3 regions of the Streptomyces sp. NPDC006385 genome follow, and region 3 is predicted to be linked to each of the others. Evidence: riboswitches for the same ligand, from Rfam matches in the RefSeq annotation. Region 3 holds a riboswitch; each other region holds the start of a gene.
What was found. A riboswitch is a leader RNA that binds a small molecule or an ion and turns the genes downstream of it on or off. The one in region 3 is predicted to bind cobalamin.

Region 1: linked by a shared signal. The riboswitch ahead of ABZ078_RS01845 (energy-coupling factor ABC transporter permease) and the one ahead of ABZ078_RS39605 (ribonucleoside-diphosphate reductase subunit alpha) in region 3 are both predicted to bind cobalamin.
Region 2: linked by a shared signal. The riboswitch ahead of ABZ078_RS25515 (cobalamin biosynthesis protein) and the one ahead of ABZ078_RS39605 (ribonucleoside-diphosphate reductase subunit alpha) in region 3 are both predicted to bind cobalamin.

What each region holds. Positions count from the first base shown of each region.
Region 1 is NZ_JBEXQG010000002.1:84,729-91,351, reverse strand. It holds gene ABZ078_RS01875 (prolyl oligopeptidase family serine peptidase) at 1-1,148, opposite strand, end outside; gene ABZ078_RS01870 (M20/M25/M40 family metallo-hydrolase) at 1,166-2,470, opposite strand; gene ABZ078_RS01865 (M55 family metallopeptidase) at 2,463-3,296, opposite strand; partial or broken gene ABZ078_RS01860 (transcriptional regulator) at 3,519-4,324, opposite strand; gene ABZ078_RS01855 (RidA family protein) at 4,337-4,690, shown strand; gene ABZ078_RS01850 (hypothetical protein) at 4,722-5,093, opposite strand; cobalamin riboswitch at 5,106-5,291, shown strand; gene ABZ078_RS01845 (energy-coupling factor ABC transporter permease) at 5,321-6,022, shown strand; gene ABZ078_RS01840 (energy-coupling factor ABC transporter substrate-binding protein) at 6,019-6,393, shown strand; gene cbiQ (cobalt ECF transporter T component CbiQ) at 6,400-6,623, shown strand, end outside.
Region 2 is NZ_JBEXQG010000036.1:54,127-60,749, forward strand. It holds gene ABZ078_RS25490 (alpha/beta fold hydrolase) at 1-174, opposite strand, end outside; gene ABZ078_RS25495 (class II aldolase/adducin family protein) at 256-939, opposite strand; gene ABZ078_RS25500 (lysozyme) at 1,146-1,892, shown strand; gene ABZ078_RS25505 (inorganic phosphate transporter) at 2,080-3,312, shown strand; gene ABZ078_RS25510 (hypothetical protein) at 3,358-3,579, shown strand; cobalamin riboswitch at 3,730-3,864, shown strand; gene ABZ078_RS25515 (cobalamin biosynthesis protein) at 3,970-4,911, shown strand; gene ABZ078_RS25520 (cobyric acid synthase) at 4,908-6,416, shown strand; gene cobN (cobaltochelatase subunit CobN) at 6,413-6,623, shown strand, end outside.
Region 3 is NZ_JBEXQG010000093.1:21,394-28,016, reverse strand. It holds gene ABZ078_RS39615 (NACHT domain-containing protein) at 1-2,177, opposite strand, end outside; gene ABZ078_RS39610 (GNAT family N-acetyltransferase) at 2,338-2,844, shown strand; cobalamin riboswitch at 2,862-3,022, shown strand; gene ABZ078_RS39605 (ribonucleoside-diphosphate reductase subunit alpha) at 3,145-5,493, shown strand; gene ABZ078_RS39600 (ribonucleotide-diphosphate reductase subunit beta) at 5,493-6,506, shown strand.

The DNA.
Region 1 (6,623 bases), on a different contig from region 3:
GCTCCGATCACCCGGGCCCGGCCCGTGCGGGTGTCGAGCTCGACCACCTCGTGGGCGCTGCGCGGACTGGCGCCGACGGCGATCACCCGTTCGCCGTGCGCCGCGAGGGTGGGCTCGAACTCGGTCCAGGGGCCCGCCGCGTCGACGATCTCACCGGTCTCGGGGTCCAGTACCCCGAGGGCGGTGGACCCGCGACCGTGCACGACGGCGATCAGCCCGCCCGCCAGCGGGGCGAACCAGCGCAGGCCGAGCTTCCACAGCGGCCCGCCGAACTCCTCCTCGCGCGGGCACAGGGGGTCGCCGTCGCGGTAGAGGTTCCACCAGCCGCCGCGGTCGCTCGCGTACAGCAGTCGGCCGTCCTCCGACCAGTCGACCTGCGCGATCGACTCCCGCGGGCCACCGGCGACGGTCCGCGGGCCGCCGAGGGTGCCGTCGGCGCCGACGTCGGCGACGAGCAGCTCCGTGCCGTCCCACGGCATGCGCGGATGGTCCCAGGCGAGCCATGCCGCGCGCCGCCCGTCGGGCGAGATCCGGGGCCCGGTGACGAACCGGTGCCGGCCGTCGGTGAGTTCGCGTACCGCGCTCCGGTCCTCGGCCGCCGAGCCGTCCAGCGGGACGGCGGCCAGGACGCGCCGCACATCGGTGGGCCCCTCCCCCGTGAACTCCTCCAGCACACCCCACACTTCACCGCGTTCGAGGCGCACCTGCGGCTCCACCCAGCGCAGTCCGCCGCCCACCGCGGACACGGGAGTGAGCGGACGCGGGTCGCTTCCCTCCTCGTACCGGTGGAGCCGCTGGTCGGCGAAGTCGACGAAGACGACGAGCGGCCGTCCGTCGACCATCGCGCCGGCCCAGGGCTGACCGCCGTACTCGACGACCCGGCTGCGCACGTTCCACGGAGCGGGCAGGACCGACTCCTCGTGGCCGCCCGCCCCTCTCCCACCACCGCCCTTCCAAGGAGGCGCTTCGCGCCCCACCTCCTCATTCCGCCGCCGCACCAGCGTGCGCCGGCCGCCCTCCGTGGGCCGCGGTTCGGTCCACCACACCTCGTCACCGACGAAGCCCACGTACTCGGGGTGCCCGTCGTGCGCGGCGGCGAGGGCCGCGTCGATGGGTGAGGGCCAGGAGCCGTACGCCAGGGTCCGCACTGTCCTCCCCACCTCGCCTAGGCCGTCCGCAGGAAGCGGTCGAGCACCCGGACGCCGAAGTGCAGCGCCTCGACGGGCACGCGCTCGTCGACGCCGTGGAACATGGCGCCGTAGTCGTAGCCCTCCGGCAGCCTCAGCGGGGAGAAGCCGTAGCCGGTGATGCCGAGCCGGGAGAACTGCTTGGCGTCCGTGCCGCCCGGCATGCAGTACGGCACCACGTGCCCCTCGGGGGCGAACTCCTCGACGGCGGCGCGCATCCTGGCGTACGTCGGCGAGTCGACCGGCGCCTGGAGGGCGACCTCGTGATGGTGGAACTCCCACTCCACGTCGGGGCCGGTGAGCCGGTCGAGGGTGGTGCGGAACTCGTCCTCGCCGCCGGGCAGATAGCGCCCGTCGACGTAGGCGACCGCCTCGCCCGGGATCACGTTGACCTTGTAACCCGCCTCCAGCATGGTCGGGTTGGCGCTGTTGCGGACGGTCGCCTCGACGAGCGCGGCCGCCGGGCCGAGCTTCTCCAGCAGGCGGTCCACGTCGTCCAGGCCGGTGTCGATGCCGTACAGCGCGGCGAGTTCGGTGAGGGCGGCGCGGACCGTCGGGGTGAGCCGGAGCGGCCACTCGTGGGCGCCGATGCGGGTGACGGCCGCGGCGAGGCGGGTCACCGCGTTGTCCCGGTTCGGCTGGGAGCCGTGCGCCGCCCGTCCGCGAGCCGTCAGCTTGAGCCAGCCGGTGCCGCGTTCCCCGGCCGCGATCGGGTAGATCCGCCGGCCGGCGCCGTCGTGGAAGGTGAACGCGCCGGACTCGCTGATGCCCTCGGTGCAGCCCTCGAACAGCCCGGCGTGCCGGTCCGCGAGGAATCCGGAGCCGTCCTCGGCGCTCGCCTCCTCGTCGGCGGTGAACGCGATGACGACGTCCCGTCGTGGCCGTACGCCCTGCCGGGCCCAGGCCCGGACGACGGCGAGGATCATCGCGTCCATGTTCTTCATATCGACCGCGCCCCGGCCCCACACGACGCCGTCGCGGATCTCCCCCGAGAAGGGGTGCACACTCCACTCGGCGGCCTGTGCGGGCACCACGTCCAGATGGCCGTGGACGAGCAGCGCGTCCGCCGACGGATCGGTGCCCTCGATGCGGGCGACCACGTTCGTGCGGCCCCTGGCGCGCTCCAGCAGCGTGGGCTCCAGGCCCGCCTCGGCCAGCCGTGCGGCGGCGTACTCGGCGGCGGGGCGCTCCTGGCAGTCCCCGCCGCCGCGGTTGGTGGTGTCGACGCGGATGAGGTCGGAGGTGAACGTCACGACCTCGTCCAGTGCCTGCCGGTCAGCCATACTGCTCCTCCACCGCGGCCGAGGCGATCGTGGTCACTGCCTTGAAGGTACGGATACCGTCGTACATGCGCTCGCTGGTGTACTCCACCTTCCGCTCCCCGATCCGTTCGACACCCGGGACGACGGTGGCGGCCATCGCCAGGTGCTCGGCGTCGAACTCGACGGCGACGGTGAACGGTCCGGCGCTCACCGGTTCCTGGCGTACCGCCAGCGCGGCGGCCTCCTTCGCCGCGGCACGGATGTCGGCGGCGGTCCTGGCCGGCGTACGGCACACGGCCGCGTACCGCGAGACGTGGTCCTTGACGGCGACCTTCAGCGCCTCGGGCGCGTATCCGAGCGCGTCCTCGCAGGCGACGTCGTCGCCGGTGACGAGCACGACGGGTACGCCGTACTCGGCGGCGACGTGCGCGTTCAGCAGTCCCTCGCTCGCGCGGACGTCGTTCAGCCACACCCCTGTGATCTGGTTCGCGAGGTAGGTGTGGGCGAGGACGCCCTCCATGCCGGCGCCCGCGTGGTAGCCGACGAAGGCGATACCGTCCACGTCGCCGTGCTGCACGCCCTCGACCATGGAGAGCTCCTTGTGCCGGCCGGTCAGCATCTCCGCCCGCTCGTCCAGTCGTTCGAGCAGCAGGTTGCGCATGGACCAGTGCGCCTCATTGATGACGACGGCGTCGGCACCCCCGTCGAAGAAGCCCAGCACGGCGGCGTCGACGTCCGAGGTGAACATCCCCCGGCACCGCTCCCACTGAGGCGTCCCCGGCAATACGTCACCCGGCCAGGTCACGCCGGTGGCGCCCTCCATGTCGGCACTGATCAGGATTTTCATGCCTCGAAACGGTACGCGTCGGCCGGCCGCCTCGGCCAGGGCTGTGGATGACCATCGGTGGTCCGGACCACCGAACTCACCTCATACGGCCTATGACCAGCCCGGATCTGTCCGTCCACCCGGACCACCCCCGCATCCTCACTGCGTCCGACGACGACAGAAACCGACGAGGTCCCGAGACCGGCGGTCGTGCCCCCGCCCACCTCTCGGAACGGACATGGCTCACGAAGCGCCCTCTCGGTGTGGCACTCCATAGCGGGTGGCGATCGCGGCGGCACGGTTGCGCAGGGAGGCGCGCAGCCACTGCGGGGCCAGGGCTTCCGCGTTCGTGGCGAGCTGCCACAGCGCCCATTCGGCGTGTCTGGAATCCTGGAAGGTCACGTCCAGCCGCAGCCAGCCGTCCGCCTCGGCCTCTTCGGCGCGGACGGCCAGCGCGGTGCCCACCAGGTCGTCCCGCCGCGCCGGGTCCACCCGTACCCGCACGACGACTTGGTCGCCGCCGGTCCGAAACCGCGTGTTACGTTCCTGCCAGGCCTGGTCCAGATCGACTGTGTCCGGTCGCTGCGCGGGTTCGTCGAGTTCCTCGGCCGCCAGCACCCGGGACAGCCGGTAGGTGCGGTCCGCGCCGGCCCTCGTGGCCAGCAAGTAGCCCTGGCCCCCTACGGTGACCAGGCCAATCAAATCCACCGTGCGCCACTTCGGGTTCTGGTCCACAGCCGCTTAGTGGATGCGCAGCTTGTGTCCGGCGAACACCGCGCGCCGGAGCTCGGCCGCTATGGTGTCGGGCACCTCCTCGGCGGCCACGCGACGCGAGAGAAGGTCGGTCTCCGGGTCGATGAGTAAGCGCCGCGCCGCGTCGGCCGCGGTGTCCCGAAGCCCTTCGGGCAGTGCGTCGGCCACCTTGAGACCGGGACGCCGGCTGCGGACAGTGCCTCTCTGTCGCGCAGCACGGTGCGGGTGGATACCTCCAGCTCGCGGGCCAGAGTGTCCGCGGTCAGCCGACCGCGCTGGCGCAGCAGTAGCACCAGTGGTGGGTGGAGATGGGCTTCAACCAGGGTGAGGTCGTCTCCGGGCACTCACGGACCCTGTACATCTCGGGGCAGACCGCGATGAGCGGCGAAGGCAAGCCCGAGCATGACGGTGACATGGCGGCGCAGTTGGCTCTGGCCATCGACAACGTGGAGGCCGTGCTCGCCGAGGCCGGCATGTCTCTCGCGAACCTCGTCCGGCTCAACGTCTACACGACCGACGTCGATCTGATCCTCCAGCACTACGGCGTGCTGGCCGCACGGCTGGGCGCCGCCAAGGTCGCGCCGACCACCGCGATGCTCGGGGTGACGCGACTGGCCATTCCCGGCCAGATGGTCGAGCTTGAGGGAACCGCAGTCGCTTGATGTGACCTCGTCTCCTGCGCTGCTCGTGCCTCTACTCGCCGCGGACGACACGGCGGAGCTTGGTGAGGCGCTCGTGCAGGATGCGTTCCCCGCCGTGCTGCGTGGGGCGGTAGTAGTCCTTCCCACCAGCGTCCGGTGGGTACTGCTGCTCCAGGACTCCCTCCGACGTCCGGTGGGGGGCAGTGGTAGCCGACCGCGTTGCCCAGCTCCGCCGCGCCTCTGGCAGGTCCAGAGCCTCGACCCGTCCCGGCCGCAGCGGCGCCGCCGCCCATCGGGCGAGGCCGACCAGTAGGGCCTGCCTGTCCAGCACCTCCCGCACAGCCTCGCGCCCGGCCACGTTCCGCGCCGCGCCGCGCCGCAGGCGAACGCCCCTTTCACGCCCCCAGGCACGCTTGTCAGCCACCCTGTGCGGGCACTACTGTCACCACGCCTTGGTGAACGGGAAATCCGGTGTGATGCCGGTGCGGCCCTCGCCACTGTGAATCGGGAAGTCCGGCTCCGGCCCTCACGGGCAGCCACTGGGTCCTCGGGACCCGGGAAGGCGGAGCACGGGCGGTGGTACCCGTAAGCCAGGAGACCGGCCAAGGCGCGTCAACCATCCACGAGGTGCTGGAGAGGGTCTGCTGAGCCATGCACATAGCCGAGGGTTTTCTGCCTCCGGCGCACGCGGTCGCCTGGGGCGTCGCGTCGGCGCCGTTCGTCGTCCACGGAGTCCGGTCGCTCACCCGTGAGGTCAGGGAGCATCCCGAGAGCACACTGCTCCTCGGCGCCTCCGGAGCCTTCACGTTCGTCCTGTCCGCGCTGAAGCTGCCCTCGGTGACCGGGAGTTGCTCGCACCCCACCGGCACCGGGCTCGGCGCCATCCTGTTCCGGCCCCCGATCATGGCGGTCCTGGGCACCATCACCCTGCTTTTCCAGGCCCTGTTGCTCGCGCACGGCGGCCTGACCACGCTCGGCGCCAACGTCTTCTCCATGGCGATCGCCGGCCCCTGGGCCGGGTACGCGGCCTACAGACTGCTGCGGCGGTACGACGTGCCGCTGATGGTCGCCGTCTTCTTCGGCGCGTTCGTCGCCGACCTGTCCACCTACTGCGTCACCAGCGTCCAGCTGGCGCTCGCCTTCCCCGACCCGAGCAGCGGATTCCTGGGCGCGCTCGGCAAGTTCGGCTCCATCTTCGCCGTCACGCAGATCCCGCTCGCGGTGAGCGAGGGCCTGCTCACGGTGCTCGTCATGCGGCTGCTGGTGCAGTCCAGCAAGGGCGAACTGACCCGGCTGGGCGTGCTTTTCGCCACGAGGCGGTCCCGGACCGAGACCGAGGCGGTGGCCCGATGAGCAAGAACACGAAGATCAACGTCCTGCTGCTGCTCGTCGTGGCCGCGCTCGCGGTGCTGCCGCTGGCCCTCGGCCTCGGCGACCACAAGGAGGAGCCGTTCGCGGGCGCCGACGGCGAGGCGGAGACGGCCATCACCGAGATCGAGCCGGACTACGAGCCCTGGTTCTCGCCACTGTACGAGCCGCCGTCCGGTGAGATCGAGTCGGCGCTGTTCTCCCTCCAGGCCGCCCTCGGTGCCGGAGTCCTCGCCTACTACTTCGGCCTGCACCGGGGGCGGCGGCAGGGTGAGCAACGGGCGCTGGAGCGGGAACGGGCCCCCAAGAGCGCGGCCGGTGACACCGCCGAGGAGTCCACGGCCGAAAGGTCCTGATCTCTCGTGCTGCCGATCGACGCGGCGGCGCACAGCAGCCGCTGGCGCCGCCGTCACCCCGTGGACAAGGCCGTGCTCGGGCTCGGCCTCACCGTGCTCGCGATCTCGCTGCCGCCCTGGCCGGGCGCGGCCCTGGTGCTCGTGACCTCCCTCGTGGTGCTGCTGGGGCCGGCGGGCGTGCCCGGGCGCCGGCTGTGGCGGGCGTACCGCGTGCCGTTGGGCTTCTGCGT
Region 2 (6,623 bases), on a different contig from region 3:
CGCGATCTGGCCGGCGGCCGTGGCGTGCACGGTGAGCCGGGGTTCGGTGGGCAGGGGCCTGCCGGGGGGTGCCGTCAACGCGGCGCCACTGGCGAACCGCCCGGCGGCGACGCTCGCGACGCCGGCGGCCAGGGCCACGGTGACGGCAGCGGCCGTCGCTTTGACAGTGCGCACGTGTCCAGTGTCCGGGCGGACGCGGGGGCGGGCCAGTGGGAGGGCGGCCCGGAGTGAGGCGCCCTCCACCGGCCGCCCGCCTCACCCCCGCTGCCCGTACCCCCGCAGCCGCTCCCCCACCTCCGCCACCTGCCCCCGCGACAGCAACGTCGGCGACAGCCCCGGCACCGACGAGGCCGTCAGCCACAGGCGGCACATCCACTCCAGCTGGGCGGTGCGGTCGTACGCCTGGTCCAGGGTGGTGCCGTAGGTGATCGTGCCGTGGTTCCGCAGGAGGCAGGCGGTGCGGTCGGTGAGGGCCCGGAGCATGTTCTCGGCCAACTCGTGGGTGCCGTAGGTCGCATAGGGGGCAACCCGGACGGGGCCGCCGAGGGCCGCGGCCATGTAGTGGATCAGCGGAAGCTCGGAGACCAGGGTCGAGACGGCCGTCGCGTGGACGGCGTGCGTGTGGACGACGGCGCCGGCGTCCGTGGCGCGGTACACGGCGAGATGCATCGGCAGCTCACTCGTCGGCACCAGCGTGCCCAGCACCTGTCCGCCCTCCAGGTCCACCCCGGTCACGTCCTCCGCGGTCAGCCGGTCGTACGGCACTCCGGACGGTGTGACCAGCACCGTGTCCCCGACGCGTACCGAGACGTTCCCGGACGTGCCGACGACCAGTCCGTCGGACACGGTCCGCCGCGCCGTCGCCACGAGGGACTCCCAGGCGTCCACCTCCTCGGGACGCACCTTCCTGCCCCGCTGATCCTGCCGCTCGCCAGTCATGCGGCGATCCTGCCAGTCAGCCCCCGACACGCCCTCAACCGACCCCGGAGCCGGGGCACTTTAGGGCGGAAGACCGACGTCCGGAAGGGTGCATATGAGGACATAGCAGTCTCTGCCCCTACTTGGCCGGAGATCGCTCAGTATGAAACGACCTTCCCATAACCTCTGGGGGATTTGTCGTGCACGTCGCCATTCCGGGGGGAAACATGGCTCGTGATCGCAAACCGTCCCGTCACCGCTCCCGCCTCATAGCGGCATCCGTGGCCGCACTCACCCTCGGCGGAACCGCGCTCGCCGAGATCCCGGCGTCGGCCGCCGGCAGGCCCAAGGGCCATGACGTCTCGTCGCACCAGAAGAACGTCGACTGGCAGGGCTCGAAGGCGAAGGGCGCCCGGTTCGTCTACGTGAAGGCGACCGAGTCCCACACCTACCGCAACCCCTACTTCGACCAGCAGTACAACGGGTCCCGCAACGCCGGCCTCATCCGCGGCGCGTACCACTTCGCCCTGCCGAACAGGTCCTCGGGCCAGGCGCAGGCGGCGCACTTCGTACGCAACGGCGGCGGCTGGCGGCCCGACGGCTGGACCCTGCCGCCCGCGCTCGACATCGAGTACAACCCGTACGGCAAGCACAAGTGCTACGGGCTGACAAAGGCGAGGATGGTCGGCTGGATCCGGTCCTTCAGCGACGAGGTGCGGCGGCTCACCGGCCGCCGCCCGGTGATCTACACCACCACCCACTGGTGGAACACCTGCACCGGCGCCAGCCGCGCCTTCGCCGCCGATCACGCGCTGTGGGCGGCCCGCTACAACTCCGCCGACGCGGGGACGCTGCCGGCCGGATGGCGGCTGTGGACCTTCTGGCAGTACGACAACGGCGGCAGCCTGCCGGGTGACCAGAATCTCTTCAACGGCTCCACGACACAGCTGCGGAAGTTCGCCCGGGGCCACTAGGGCCTGTTGCGAAAGGCGCCTGCCGCGCGGCGCCCGGGCCGCGCGCCACCAAGCGGAGCGAGAGCCTCCGTCGGCATGGGGGAAACCCTCCCTCCCGGACACCGCGCGGCCCGCCTCAGTTCACCTTCCGTTCACTCAGGTTACCTACGTTCATCGAGCCAATGACCTCGAACGATTGCCTGGGTAAATGGAAAGCTTCTCGCTGATCCTCGCGATTGTGGTGGTAACCGCACTCGCGTTCGATTTCACGAACGGTTTCCACGACACCGCGAACGCGATGGCCACGACCATTTCCACGGGCGCCATGAGGCCCAAGGTCGCGGTGGCCATGTCCGCCGTCCTCAATCTCGTCGGCGCCTTCCTCTCGGTCGAGGTCGCCAACACCATCTCCAAGGGCCTCGTCGACGAGGCCGGCATCCGTCCCGAAGTCATCTTCGCCGCGCTGGTCGGCGCGATCCTCTGGAACCTGCTGACCTGGCTGGTGGGCCTGCCCTCCAGCTCGTCGCACGCCCTCATGGGCGGTCTGATCGGCGCCACCGTCGCCTCGGCCGGCCTCGGCGCGGTCCACGGCGACGTGCTCGTCACCAAGGTGCTGATCCCGGCGATCGCCGCCCCGCTGGTCGCGGGCATCGCCGCGATGTTCGCCACCCGCCTGACCTACACCCTCGGCAAGAAGGCCGACGGCGACGCGTCCAAGAAGGGCTACCGCGCCGGCCAGATCGCCTCCGCCGGCCTGGTCTCCCTGGCCCACGGCACGAACGACGCGCAGAAGACCATGGGCATCATCACCCTCGCCCTGGTCGCCGGTGGCACCCTCGCCCCCGACTCCGACCCGCCCATGTGGGTCATCCTCTCCGCGGGCGTCGCCATCGCGCTCGGCACCTACCTCGGCGGCTGGCGCATCATCCGCACCATGGGCAAGGGCCTGACCGACCTCCAGCCGCAGCAGGGCTTCGCCGCCCAGACCAGCGCGGCCACGGTCATCCTGGCCTCCTCCCACCTCGGCTTCTCCCTCTCCACCACGCACTCCGTCTCCGGCGCCGTCATGGGCGCGGGCCTCGGCCGCAAGGGCGGCGTGGTCCGCTGGTCGACCGCCACCCGGATGTTCGTCGCCTGGGGCCTGACCCTGCCGGCGGCCGCCCTGGTCGGCGCGCTCGCCGAGTACGTGACCGGCTTCGGCGACTGGGGCACCGCCCTCGTCGCGGTCTTCCTGGTCGGCTCCAGCGCCGCGATCTGGAAGATCTCCCGCCGCGAGATCGTCGACCACACCAACGTCAACGACACCGACGAACCGGCCGGCGTGGTGACCACCGCCATGGCCGCCGTGACCCCGCCGCCGGCGGGCACGGTGACCGAGGACGTCGCGGCCACGGTTCCGGCCCCGGCCGCCGAGCCGGAGCCCTCGAAGGCCACCGTCTGACCCCCACCCGGTCACTCCTCGCCGGTTACTCAAGGAAGAAGAAGCATGAAGATCGACTGGGCGGCTCTCGGCTCCGTCTTCGGTGTCAGCCTCGTGGTCACGGTTGCCCTGGTGGGCCTGTTCACCCTCGGCATCACCGGCCTGTCCCGCCGTGAACGCGCGGCGGCCCAGGGCGACTCGGCCGCGCTCGCGGTCACCGGCGCCTACGCCTGCTTCGCGGCGTGCGCGGCGGCCGTGGGCTACGGCATCTACCTGATCGTGGCGTGACCCACACGGCGATCGTGGCCTGACACACAGCGCGCGGGAGCGCGCGCGAGCACTCGAGGTGCGGGACGGAACACCGTCTCGCACCTCACGCCTGTGTGGGCCTTCGCACACTCTCCCCGCGCAGGTCAACGGCAAGTTGACGGTCCTTCCACTCCGTGGTGGACTGCCGGGGCCATGTACGGCGGCAGGAGAGGAAGCCGGTGCGAATCCGGCGCGGTCCCGCCACTGTCACCGGGGTGAAAAGCCCCGGGAGCCAGGAACTCTCACCGCCGGTCTCGTCGAACCAGGGCGTGGACACCCTGAGTGAGGACATAACGCGATGCTCGGCTGCCGTTCGAGGTTGAGGTTCCGTACCGGGGCGCTGCCCTCCCCCGCGGTCGGCTGACGCCGATGCGTGCCGATCGCGTCTTCGCGTACGGCGCCGCCGCCGGACTTCTCGGTGATCTGCTGCTCGGTGACCCGCGCCGGGGGCATCCGGTCGCCGCGTTCGGGCGCGTCGCCGCTGCCGTCGAGGGTGTGTTGTGGCGCGACCACCGCGCGTGGGGTGCGCTGCACACCGCCGTGTGCGCCGGTGGCGCCGTGGCGCTGGGTGCCGTCGCCTCTCGTGTCGTGCGTCCGTCCCCCGTCGCCTCCGTCGCGCTGACCGGTGCCGCCACCTGGGCGGTCGTCGGCGGGACTTCGCTGGCCCGGGAGGCCCGGATCATCGGGCGCGCGCTGGAGGCGGGGGACGTCGAGGCGGCCCGCGCGCGGCTGCCGCATCTGTGCGGGCGGGATCCGCAGGCGCTGGACGCGGACGGGATCGCGCGGGCCGTGGTGGAGTCCGTCGCCGAGAACACCTCCGACGCGGTCGTGGGGGCGCTGGTGTGGGGGGCCCTCGGGGGTGTGCCGGGGCTGGTCGGGTTCCGGGCCGTGAACACACTCGACGCCATGGTGGGGCACAAGTCGCCCAAGTACCGGCGCTACGGGTGGGCTTCGGCCCGGCTCGACGACGTGGCGGGCTGGCCGGGAGCGCGGCTGACCGCCGTGCTCGCGGCGCTGGCCGGACCGGATCCGCGGGGGGCCGTACGCGCCTGGCGGGCGGACGCGGCCCAGCATCCGAGCCCCAACGCCGGGCCCGTGGAGGCCTCTTTCGCCGGGGCCCTCGGCGTGCGGCTGGGCGGGACGCTCTCCTACGGCGGGCGGGTGGAGCACCGGCCCGTGCTGAACACGCGAGGGCGTGCCGTCGTCACGCCCGACGTCGAACGGGCCGTACGGCTGTCGCGGCGCGTCACCTGGCTCGCGCTCGGGGTGTGCGCCGGTGCGCGGTTGCTGAAGAGGGGGCACAGAGCATGAGCGGTGGACTTCTTGTCGCCGGTACCACTTCCGACGCCGGCAAGAGCGTCGTGACCGCCGGGATCTGCCGGTGGCTGGTGCGGCAGGGCGTCAAGGTCGCGCCCTTCAAGGCGCAGAACATGTCCCTCAACTCGTTCGTGACGAGGGAGGGCGCCGAGATCGGGCGGGCGCAGGCCATGCAGGCGCAGGCCTGCCGGGTCGAACCGACCGCGCTGATGAACCCCGTGCTGCTCAAGCCGGGCGGTGAGCAGAGCAGTCAGGTCGTGCTGCTGGGCAAGCCGGTCGGGGAACTGAGCGCGCGCGGGTATCACGGTGGGCGGCAGCAGCGGCTGCTCGGGACCGTGCTGGACTGTCTGGAGCAGTTGCGGGGCACGTATGACGCGGTGATCTGTGAGGGGGCGGGTTCTCCCGCCGAGATCAACCTGCGGCGGACCGACATCGTCAACATGGGCGTCGCGCGCAGTGCGCGGCTGCCCGTGCTGGTGGTGGGCGACATCGACCGCGGGGGCGTCTTCGCCTCCTTCTTCGGGACCGTGGCGCTCCTTTCACCCGAGGACCAGGAACTCGTCGCGGGATACCTGGTCAACAAGTTCCGCGGGGACGTCGGCCTCCTGGAACCCGGCCTGGACATGCTGCACACCCTCACCGGGCGGCGTACGTACGGCGTGCTGCCGTTCCGGCACGGACTCGGCATCGACGAGGAGGACGGGCTGAGGGTCTCGCTGCGCGGGGCCGTACGGGAATCGCAGGTCTCCTCCCCCGTCGGCGAGGACGTGCTGCGGGTCGCGGTCTGTGCCGTGCCGCTGATGTCCAACTTCACGGACGTGGACGCGCTCGCCGCCGAGCCGGGGGTCGTCGTGCGGTTCGTGGACCGGCCGGAGGAACTGGCCGACGCGGACCTCGTGGTGGTTCCGGGGACCCGGGGGACGGTCCGGGCGCTGGAGTGGCTGCGGGAGCGGGGGCTGGCCGAGGCCCTCGTGCGCAGGGTCGCCGAGCAGCGGCCCGTCCTCGGCATCTGCGGCGGCTTCCAGATCCTCGGCGAGCACATCGAGGACGACGTCGAGAGCCGCAGGGGCCATGTCGACGGGCTCGGCATCCTGCCCGTGCGGGTGCGGTTCGCCCGCGAGAAGACGCTGACCCGTCCCGTGGGCGAGGCTCTCGGGGAGCCCGTCGAGGGGTACGAGATCCACCACGGAGTCGCCGAAGTGACAGGCGGGGAACCCTTCCTGGACGGCTGCCGGGTCGGTCAGACCTGGGGCACGCACTGGCACGGCTCGCTGGAGTCGGACGGTTTCCGGCGGGCCTTCCTGCGTGAGGTGGCCGCCGCCGCGGGCCGCCGCTTCGTGCCGGCCGCCGACACGTCGTTCGCCGCGCTGCGCGAGGAGCAGCTCGACCGGCTCGGAGATCTGATCGAACAGCACGCGGACACGGACGCGCTGTGGCGACTCATCGAGTCGGGCGCGCCGCGAGGACTGCCCTTCATTCCACCGGGAGCGCCCGCATGAGCACTGTGTTGTTGTTGTCGACGGCCGACACGGACCTGCTCGCGGCCCGTGCCTGCGGTGCCGCGTACCGGATCGGCAATCCGACCCGGATCGAGGTGACGTCCGAACTCCCCTCGCTCGTCGCGGGCGCCGACATCGCGGTCGTACGCCTGCTGGGCGGCAAGCGGGCCTGGGAGGACGGGCTCGCCGCGCTCAGGGCGTCCGGCA
Region 3 (6,623 bases):
TCCTGCACGCCGATCTCGAAGAGTTGTGCGTACAGCGGCGTGGTGTCGATCCGGTCCGAGACGCCCCGCAGCGCTGCCCCCAGTTGCTTGAGCAGCCTCAGTTTCGCGTCGTCGAGAGTGCGTCGATCGCCCTTGAAACCGGCCCAGCTTCCGCGCACCCGGTCCACGATGTCGCCGAGAAGTCTCGGCTCCTCCTCCGCGCTCTCGATCTCCACCGCGGCCGCGTAGAGGTCCAGGGCCTTCGGATCGTCCGTGCGACGGTCCGCGGCTCTGCAGAGCCGGTGGGCCAGGGTGTGCCCCCGCACGGGTGACTGACGGACCAGCTCCTCGATCTCCTTCTTCACCTCGGCGCGGACACCGCCCTCGCGGGCCCTGAGCTTCGCCGCGCGCCGCCGGGACAACAGCACCAGGGAGATGAGCAGTTCGCGGCTGGGACCGGGCGGCTGCAACGCCTGCTCGACGAGCTCTCCGGCGCCCCGCTCGCCCAGGTGGTTCAGGACGCGGTAGCCGAAGTAGGCCTGGACGATGCTGTGCGGGAACCGGACCCTGCGTTCGAAGCCCTCCACCAGAGCGAGCTTGTCCGCGTTGCTCGCGAGGCGGGCGAGGGCGGCACGGCACTGGTCCATGTTCCCCTCGCGCAGCCGCCTCCTCTCCTCCTCGCCGAGCCGCTCGCAGAGCGTGTCCCAGATCTGCTGCCGGTGCCACTCGGAGAAGACGTTCCCGCGTCTGCCGTACCGGTCGAAGGCACGCCGGCTGGTCCACAGGTGCTTGGCCCTGGCCTGCGCGCGCCGCGCCGCACCGGGGTGGACGTCGGTGTTCAGCAGCTCCCCGAAGCCGACCTCCAGCTTGTCCTGGAGCAGGCCGACGCACGCCAGGGCCGAGACCACCTCAAGGGTGTCACGGCGCTCCTGCGGGGTGAGCGCGACGTCCTCGCGCAGCCGGCCCTGGCACAGCGCCTGGTCCCACGTCTCCAGCAGCCACAGCCGCAGCGTGCCGCGGTCCCGGCTGCGGGTGTTCATGTGCTGCGGATCGGTGTCCGGCCGGTCGTGCTCCAGGGCTCCGTGGCGATGCAGTTCCCGGGCGATCTGCAGGTAGACGGGTGACTCGGTCACCTCCGCCGTCTCCACGATCCAGTCCACGCGACGCTCGTCCGTCTCCGGGACCTGCGCCTGGACGAAGCGCAGGGCCTCCTCCTCGCTGAGCGGTTCCAGCTCCACGATCGCCGCCGACGTGCTCTCCAGCGGGCTGTGCGGCCGGGAGGCGATGACGAGGGGCAGCTTCTCCTCGTGGGCGCGCTCGATGGCCCGCCGGATGATGTTGTCCCGGTTCTGCTGGTGGTCGTCGCCGAGGAGAGCCTCCTCCAGGCCGTCGGCGATGACGACCGGCTTGTCGTCGGCGAGCAGCTGCTGCCAGACCCGCTCGGTCTTGCCGCGGGCGAGGATGCCCCGGGGGGCCTCGTCGGCGAAGCGCCGCCTGGCCATGCATTCGAAGTTCAGTTCGGTCCCGTCGGTCGCGTCCCGCAGCCGGATCGGCACGGGCACGGCGTGCTGCCGGGCCAGCAGTTCGGTGAGCCGAACCAGGACGGCGGTCTTGCCCACGCCGACGCCGCCGACCAGCAGATAGGGCCGGCGCGTGTCGCGTTGCCGCAGCCGTTCGGCGATGACCTGGGCGATGTCCTCACGGCCCACGATCTCGGCGGTGTCCGGTCCGGCGGTGGGCACCAGTCGCCGGGGATCACCCCGCGCCTTCGCGAGGTAGCGCCGCTTCGTCCAGCGGTACCACCAGAACAGGAAAAGCGTGGCGGCGACCGAAGCGGTCAGTACCGGGCCGACGAAGCGCACGATGGTGTCGAACCCGTCGTTGCCCTTCCGCCACCGCTCGAAGCCGGTCGTGTCCTGCGAGATCAGGATGTACAGGCCCTCCACGCACCAGGCGAACAGCGCGAGCGCGGCCACCAGCCAGATGGCCCGGGTGACGTTGGTGTACGAGATCCACCGGCGCCATTTCCTGGGGCTGGTGGTGCCGCGGCGGGCCTCCAGACGGACTGTCAGCGCGTGCCAGTGGCCCACGAATCCGCGCCGGACCCAGCTCACCGCACGCCTCGGGGCCAGCGTCGCCATCGGCGCGTCGCGCGGCCGCTCCTTGCCGGGCGGGCGACGGACGACCCTCGTCATCATGCGACTCCTTCCGAGAAGGGCTCTCGAAACGGAGGGACCGCGGGGACCGCGGGCGCCGACACCTACCTCCATGGAAGCACTGGAGGGACACCCCGCAACCCGGCGGCCCGCGGCGAGATCCCCGGGCCGCCGTCGTACCCCGTCCGGCAGACTCGGGGCCATGAACACCGTGATCCGGCGGGTGGAACCCGACGAGTACGAGCCCCTCGGTGAGATCACCGCGCAGGCCTACCTCCAGGACGGCCTCCTCGAATTCGCGGAGAGCGACGAGTACCTCGGTGAGCTGAAGGACGTGGCCAAGCGGGCGGCCGCCGCCGAGGTGCTGGTGGCCGTCGGGAGAGGGCGACTGCTGGGCGGCGTGACCTTCGTCCCCGGCGGCGGGCCGATGGCCGACATAGCGCGCTTCGGCGAGGCCGAGATCCGCATGCTCGCGGTCGCCCGCGAGGCGCGCGGACGGGGCATCGGCGAGGCCCTCGTACGCGCCTGCGTCGACCGCGCACGGGCCACGGAAGGCTGCGTACGCATCGTCCTGTCGACCCAGCGCACCATGCACAGCGCCCACCGCATCTATGAACGCCTGGGATTCGTCCGCACACCCGAGCGGGACTGGAATCCTCTCCCCCACCTCGACGACATCACTCTGCTCACCTACGAGTTGACCCTCTGAAACCACGGAGACACTACATCTGGGGGTGACACGGCAGCCCGGCACAAGATGTATGCTCATGCTCGCTGTCGCCGCAGGGGAATCCGGTGCGAATCCGGAACTGTCCCGCAACGGTGTACTTGTGCATGTCCGTGCACAGGAGTCAGTCCGAGGACCTGCCGACAGCGCGCCCGGCCATCCGGTCGGCGCGCCTGACGTCCGGGCCTCGTGGAATGGGCCGGTGGACGCGACGCCGCGTGCGCTCGTGTGCTGCCCCCTGCCCTCGACGAGGCCCCGTGCCGAGCGAGGGAGAGCCCCCACGTGACCATCGCGCCAGCCGAACCGGCTTCAGCGGTCGAGCAGGACAACGGTCCCGGTGCCGCGCTGCTGCGGACCCTGACCGAGCTGACCGCCGACCTTCCCGACGCCGACCCCGGCCGGGTCGCCGCCGCCGCGTTGCGCGGCCGGTCCGCCCGGGCCGACGAGACGGAGCTGCGCGAGCTGGCCACCGAGGCGGCCGCCGGCCTGATCTCCGAGGACCCCGCCTACAGCAGGCTGGCCGCCCGCCTGCTGACCGTCTCCATCGCCGCCGAGGCCGCCTCGCAGGGCGTCACGTCCTTCACCGGGTCGGTCGCGGTCGGGCACCGCGAGGGCCTCATCGCCGACCGGACCGCCGAGTTCGTGCGCGTCCACGCGGCCCGGCTCGACGCGCTGATCGACACGGCCGCCGACGACCGGTTCGGCTACTTCGGTCTGCGCACCCTGCACAGCCGGTACCTGCTCCGGCACCCCCTCACCCGCAAGGTCATCGAGACGCCCCAGCACTTCATGCTGCGCGTCGCCGCCGGGCTGGCCGAGGACGACACCGTCCGCTCCGTGGACGAAGTCGCCGCGCTCTACGGGCTCATGAGCCGCCTCGACTACCTCCCCTCCTCCCCCACCCTCTTCAACTCCGGCACCCGGCACCCCCAGATGTCGTCCTGCTACCTGCTCGACTCCCCCAAGGACGAGCTGGACTCCATCTACGACCGCTACCACCAGGTCGCCCGCCTCTCGAAGCACGCCGGCGGCATCGGGCTGTCGTACTCCCGCATCCGCGCCCGGGGTTCGCTGATCCGCGGCACCAACGGGCACTCCAACGGCATCGTCCCGTTCCTGAAGACCCTCGACGCCTCCGTCGCGGCCGTGAACCAGGGCGGCCGGCGCAAGGGCGCGGCCGCGGTCTACCTGGAGACCTGGCACTCCGACATCGAGGAGTTCCTGGAGCTGCGCGACAACACCGGTGAGGACGCCCGCCGTACCCACAACCTCAACCTCGCGCACTGGGTCCCGGACGAGTTCATGCGCCGGGTCAACGCCGACGAGCAGTGGTCGCTGTTCTCGCCGTCGGACGTGCCGGAGCTGGTCGACCTGTGGGGCGAGGAGTTCGACGCGGCGTACCGCGAGGCGGAGGCGGCGGGGCTCGCCAAGAAGACGATCCCGGCGCGGGACCTGTACGGCCGCATGATGCGCACCCTCGCGCAGACCGGCAACGGCTGGATGACCTTCAAGGACGCCGCCAACCGCACCGCCAACCAGACCGCCGAGCTGGGCCACGTCGTCCACTCCTCGAACCTCTGCACGGAGATCCTGGAGGTCACCAGCGACGGGGAGACGGCGGTCTGCAACCTGGGGTCGGTCAACCTCGGCGCGTTCGTGGACCAGGGCGGCATCGACTGGGAGCGGCTGGACGAGACCGTCCGTACGGCCGTCACGTTCCTCGACCGGGTCGTGGACATCAACTTCTACCCGACCGAGCAGGCGGGCCGCTCCAACGCCCGCTGGCGTCCGGTCGGCCTGGGCGCCATGGGCCTCCAGGACGTGTTCTTCAAGCTGCGCCTGCCCTTCGACTCGCCCGAGGCGAAGGCCCTGTCCACCCGGATCGCCGAGCGCGTCATGCTCGCCGCCTACGAGGCATCCGCCGACCTCGCCGAGCGCAACGTCCCGCTCCCGGCCTGGGAGAAGACCCGTACGGCCAGGGGCGTGCTGCACCCCGACCACTACGGCGTCGAGCTGACCTGGCCCGAGCGCTGGGCGGCCCTGCGCGAGCGGATCGCCGCGACCGGCATGCGCAACTCCCTGCTCCTCGCCATCGCGCCGACGGCCACCATCGCCTCCATCGCGGGCGTGTACGAGTGCATCGAGCCGCAGGTGTCCAACCTGTTCAAGCGCGAGACGCTGTCGGGTGAGTTCCTCCAGGTCAACTCCTACCTGGTGGACGAGCTGAAGCGGCTCGGCGTCTGGGACGCCCGCAGCCGGGAGGCGCTGCGCGAGGCGAACGGCTCGGTGCAGGGCTTCGCCTGGATCCCCGAGGACGTCCGCGCGCTGTACCGCACGGCCTGGGAGATCCCGCAGCGCGGCCTGATCGACATGGCGGCGGCCAGGACCCCGTTCCTGGACCAGTCCCAGTCCCTGAACCTCTTCCTGGAGACGCCGACCATCGGCAAGCTCTCCTCGATGTACGCCTACGCCTGGAAGTCCGGGCTGAAGACGACGTACTACCTGCGCTCGCGCCCGGCGACCCGCATCGCCCGCGCCGCCCAGGCCGCTGTCCCCGCGCAGGCCACCCCGGACCCCGAAGCGGTCGCCTGCTCCCTGGAAAACCCCGAGTCCTGCGAGGCCTGCCAGTGATGTCCACCCGTTCCCAGAACCTTCTCGACCCCGGCTTCGAGCTGACTCTGCGCCCCATGCGCTACCCGGACTTCTACGAGCGCTACCGGGACGCCATCAAGAACACCTGGACGGTCGAGGAGGTCGACCTCCACTCGGACGTCGCCGACCTCGCCAAGCTCAGCCCCGCCGAGCAGCACCTCATCGGCCGCCTGGTCGCGTTCTTCGCGACCGGTGACTCGATCGTCGCGAACAACCTGGTGCTGACGCTGTACAAGCACATCAACTCCCCGGAGGCGCGGCTGTACCTGTCGCGCCAGCTGTTCGAGGAGGCCGTCCACGTCCAGTTCTATCTGACGCTGCTCGACACCTACCTCCCCGACCCGGAGGACCGCGCCGCCGCCTTCGCGGCCGTCGAGAACATCCCGTCCATCCGCGAGAAGGCCGGGTTCTGCTTCAAGTGGATGGACTCGGTCGAGAAGCTGGACCGCCTGGAGACCAAGGCCGACCGGCGCCGCTTCCTGCTGAACCTCATCTGCTTCGCCGCGTGCATCGAGGGTCTGTTCTTCTACGGCGCCTTCGCCTACGTCTACTGGTTCCGCAGCCGCGGCCTGCTGCACGGCCTGGCCACCGGCACCAACTGGGTGTTCCGCGACGAGACGATGCACATGTCCTTCGCCTTCGACGTCGTCGACACCGTCCGCAAGGAGGAGCCGGACCTCTTCGACGACCAGCTCCAGCAGCAGGTCACCGACATGCTGAGGGAGGCCGTCGAGGCCGAGCTGCAGTTCGCGCGCGACCTGTGCGGTGACGGCCTCCCGGGCATGAACACCGACTCGATGCGGCAGTACCTGGAGTGTGTCGCCGATCAGCGCCTGACGCGCCTCGGCTTCGCCCCGGTGTACGGCTCCGAGAACCCCTTCTCCTTCATGGAGCTGCAGGGCGTTCAGGAGCTCACCAACTTCTTCGAGCGGCGTCCGTCGGCGTACCAGGTGGCGGTGGAGGGCACCGTCGACCTGGACGAGGACTTCTGAGTCCTGGCCCTGTCGCGTTCCTGGGCCTCCCTGATCTGACGGTCGATGCGCCGGTCGTGCACGATCCCGATCACTGAGGGGAGGACCAGGAGGACGAACATGCCGAACACGGTGAGC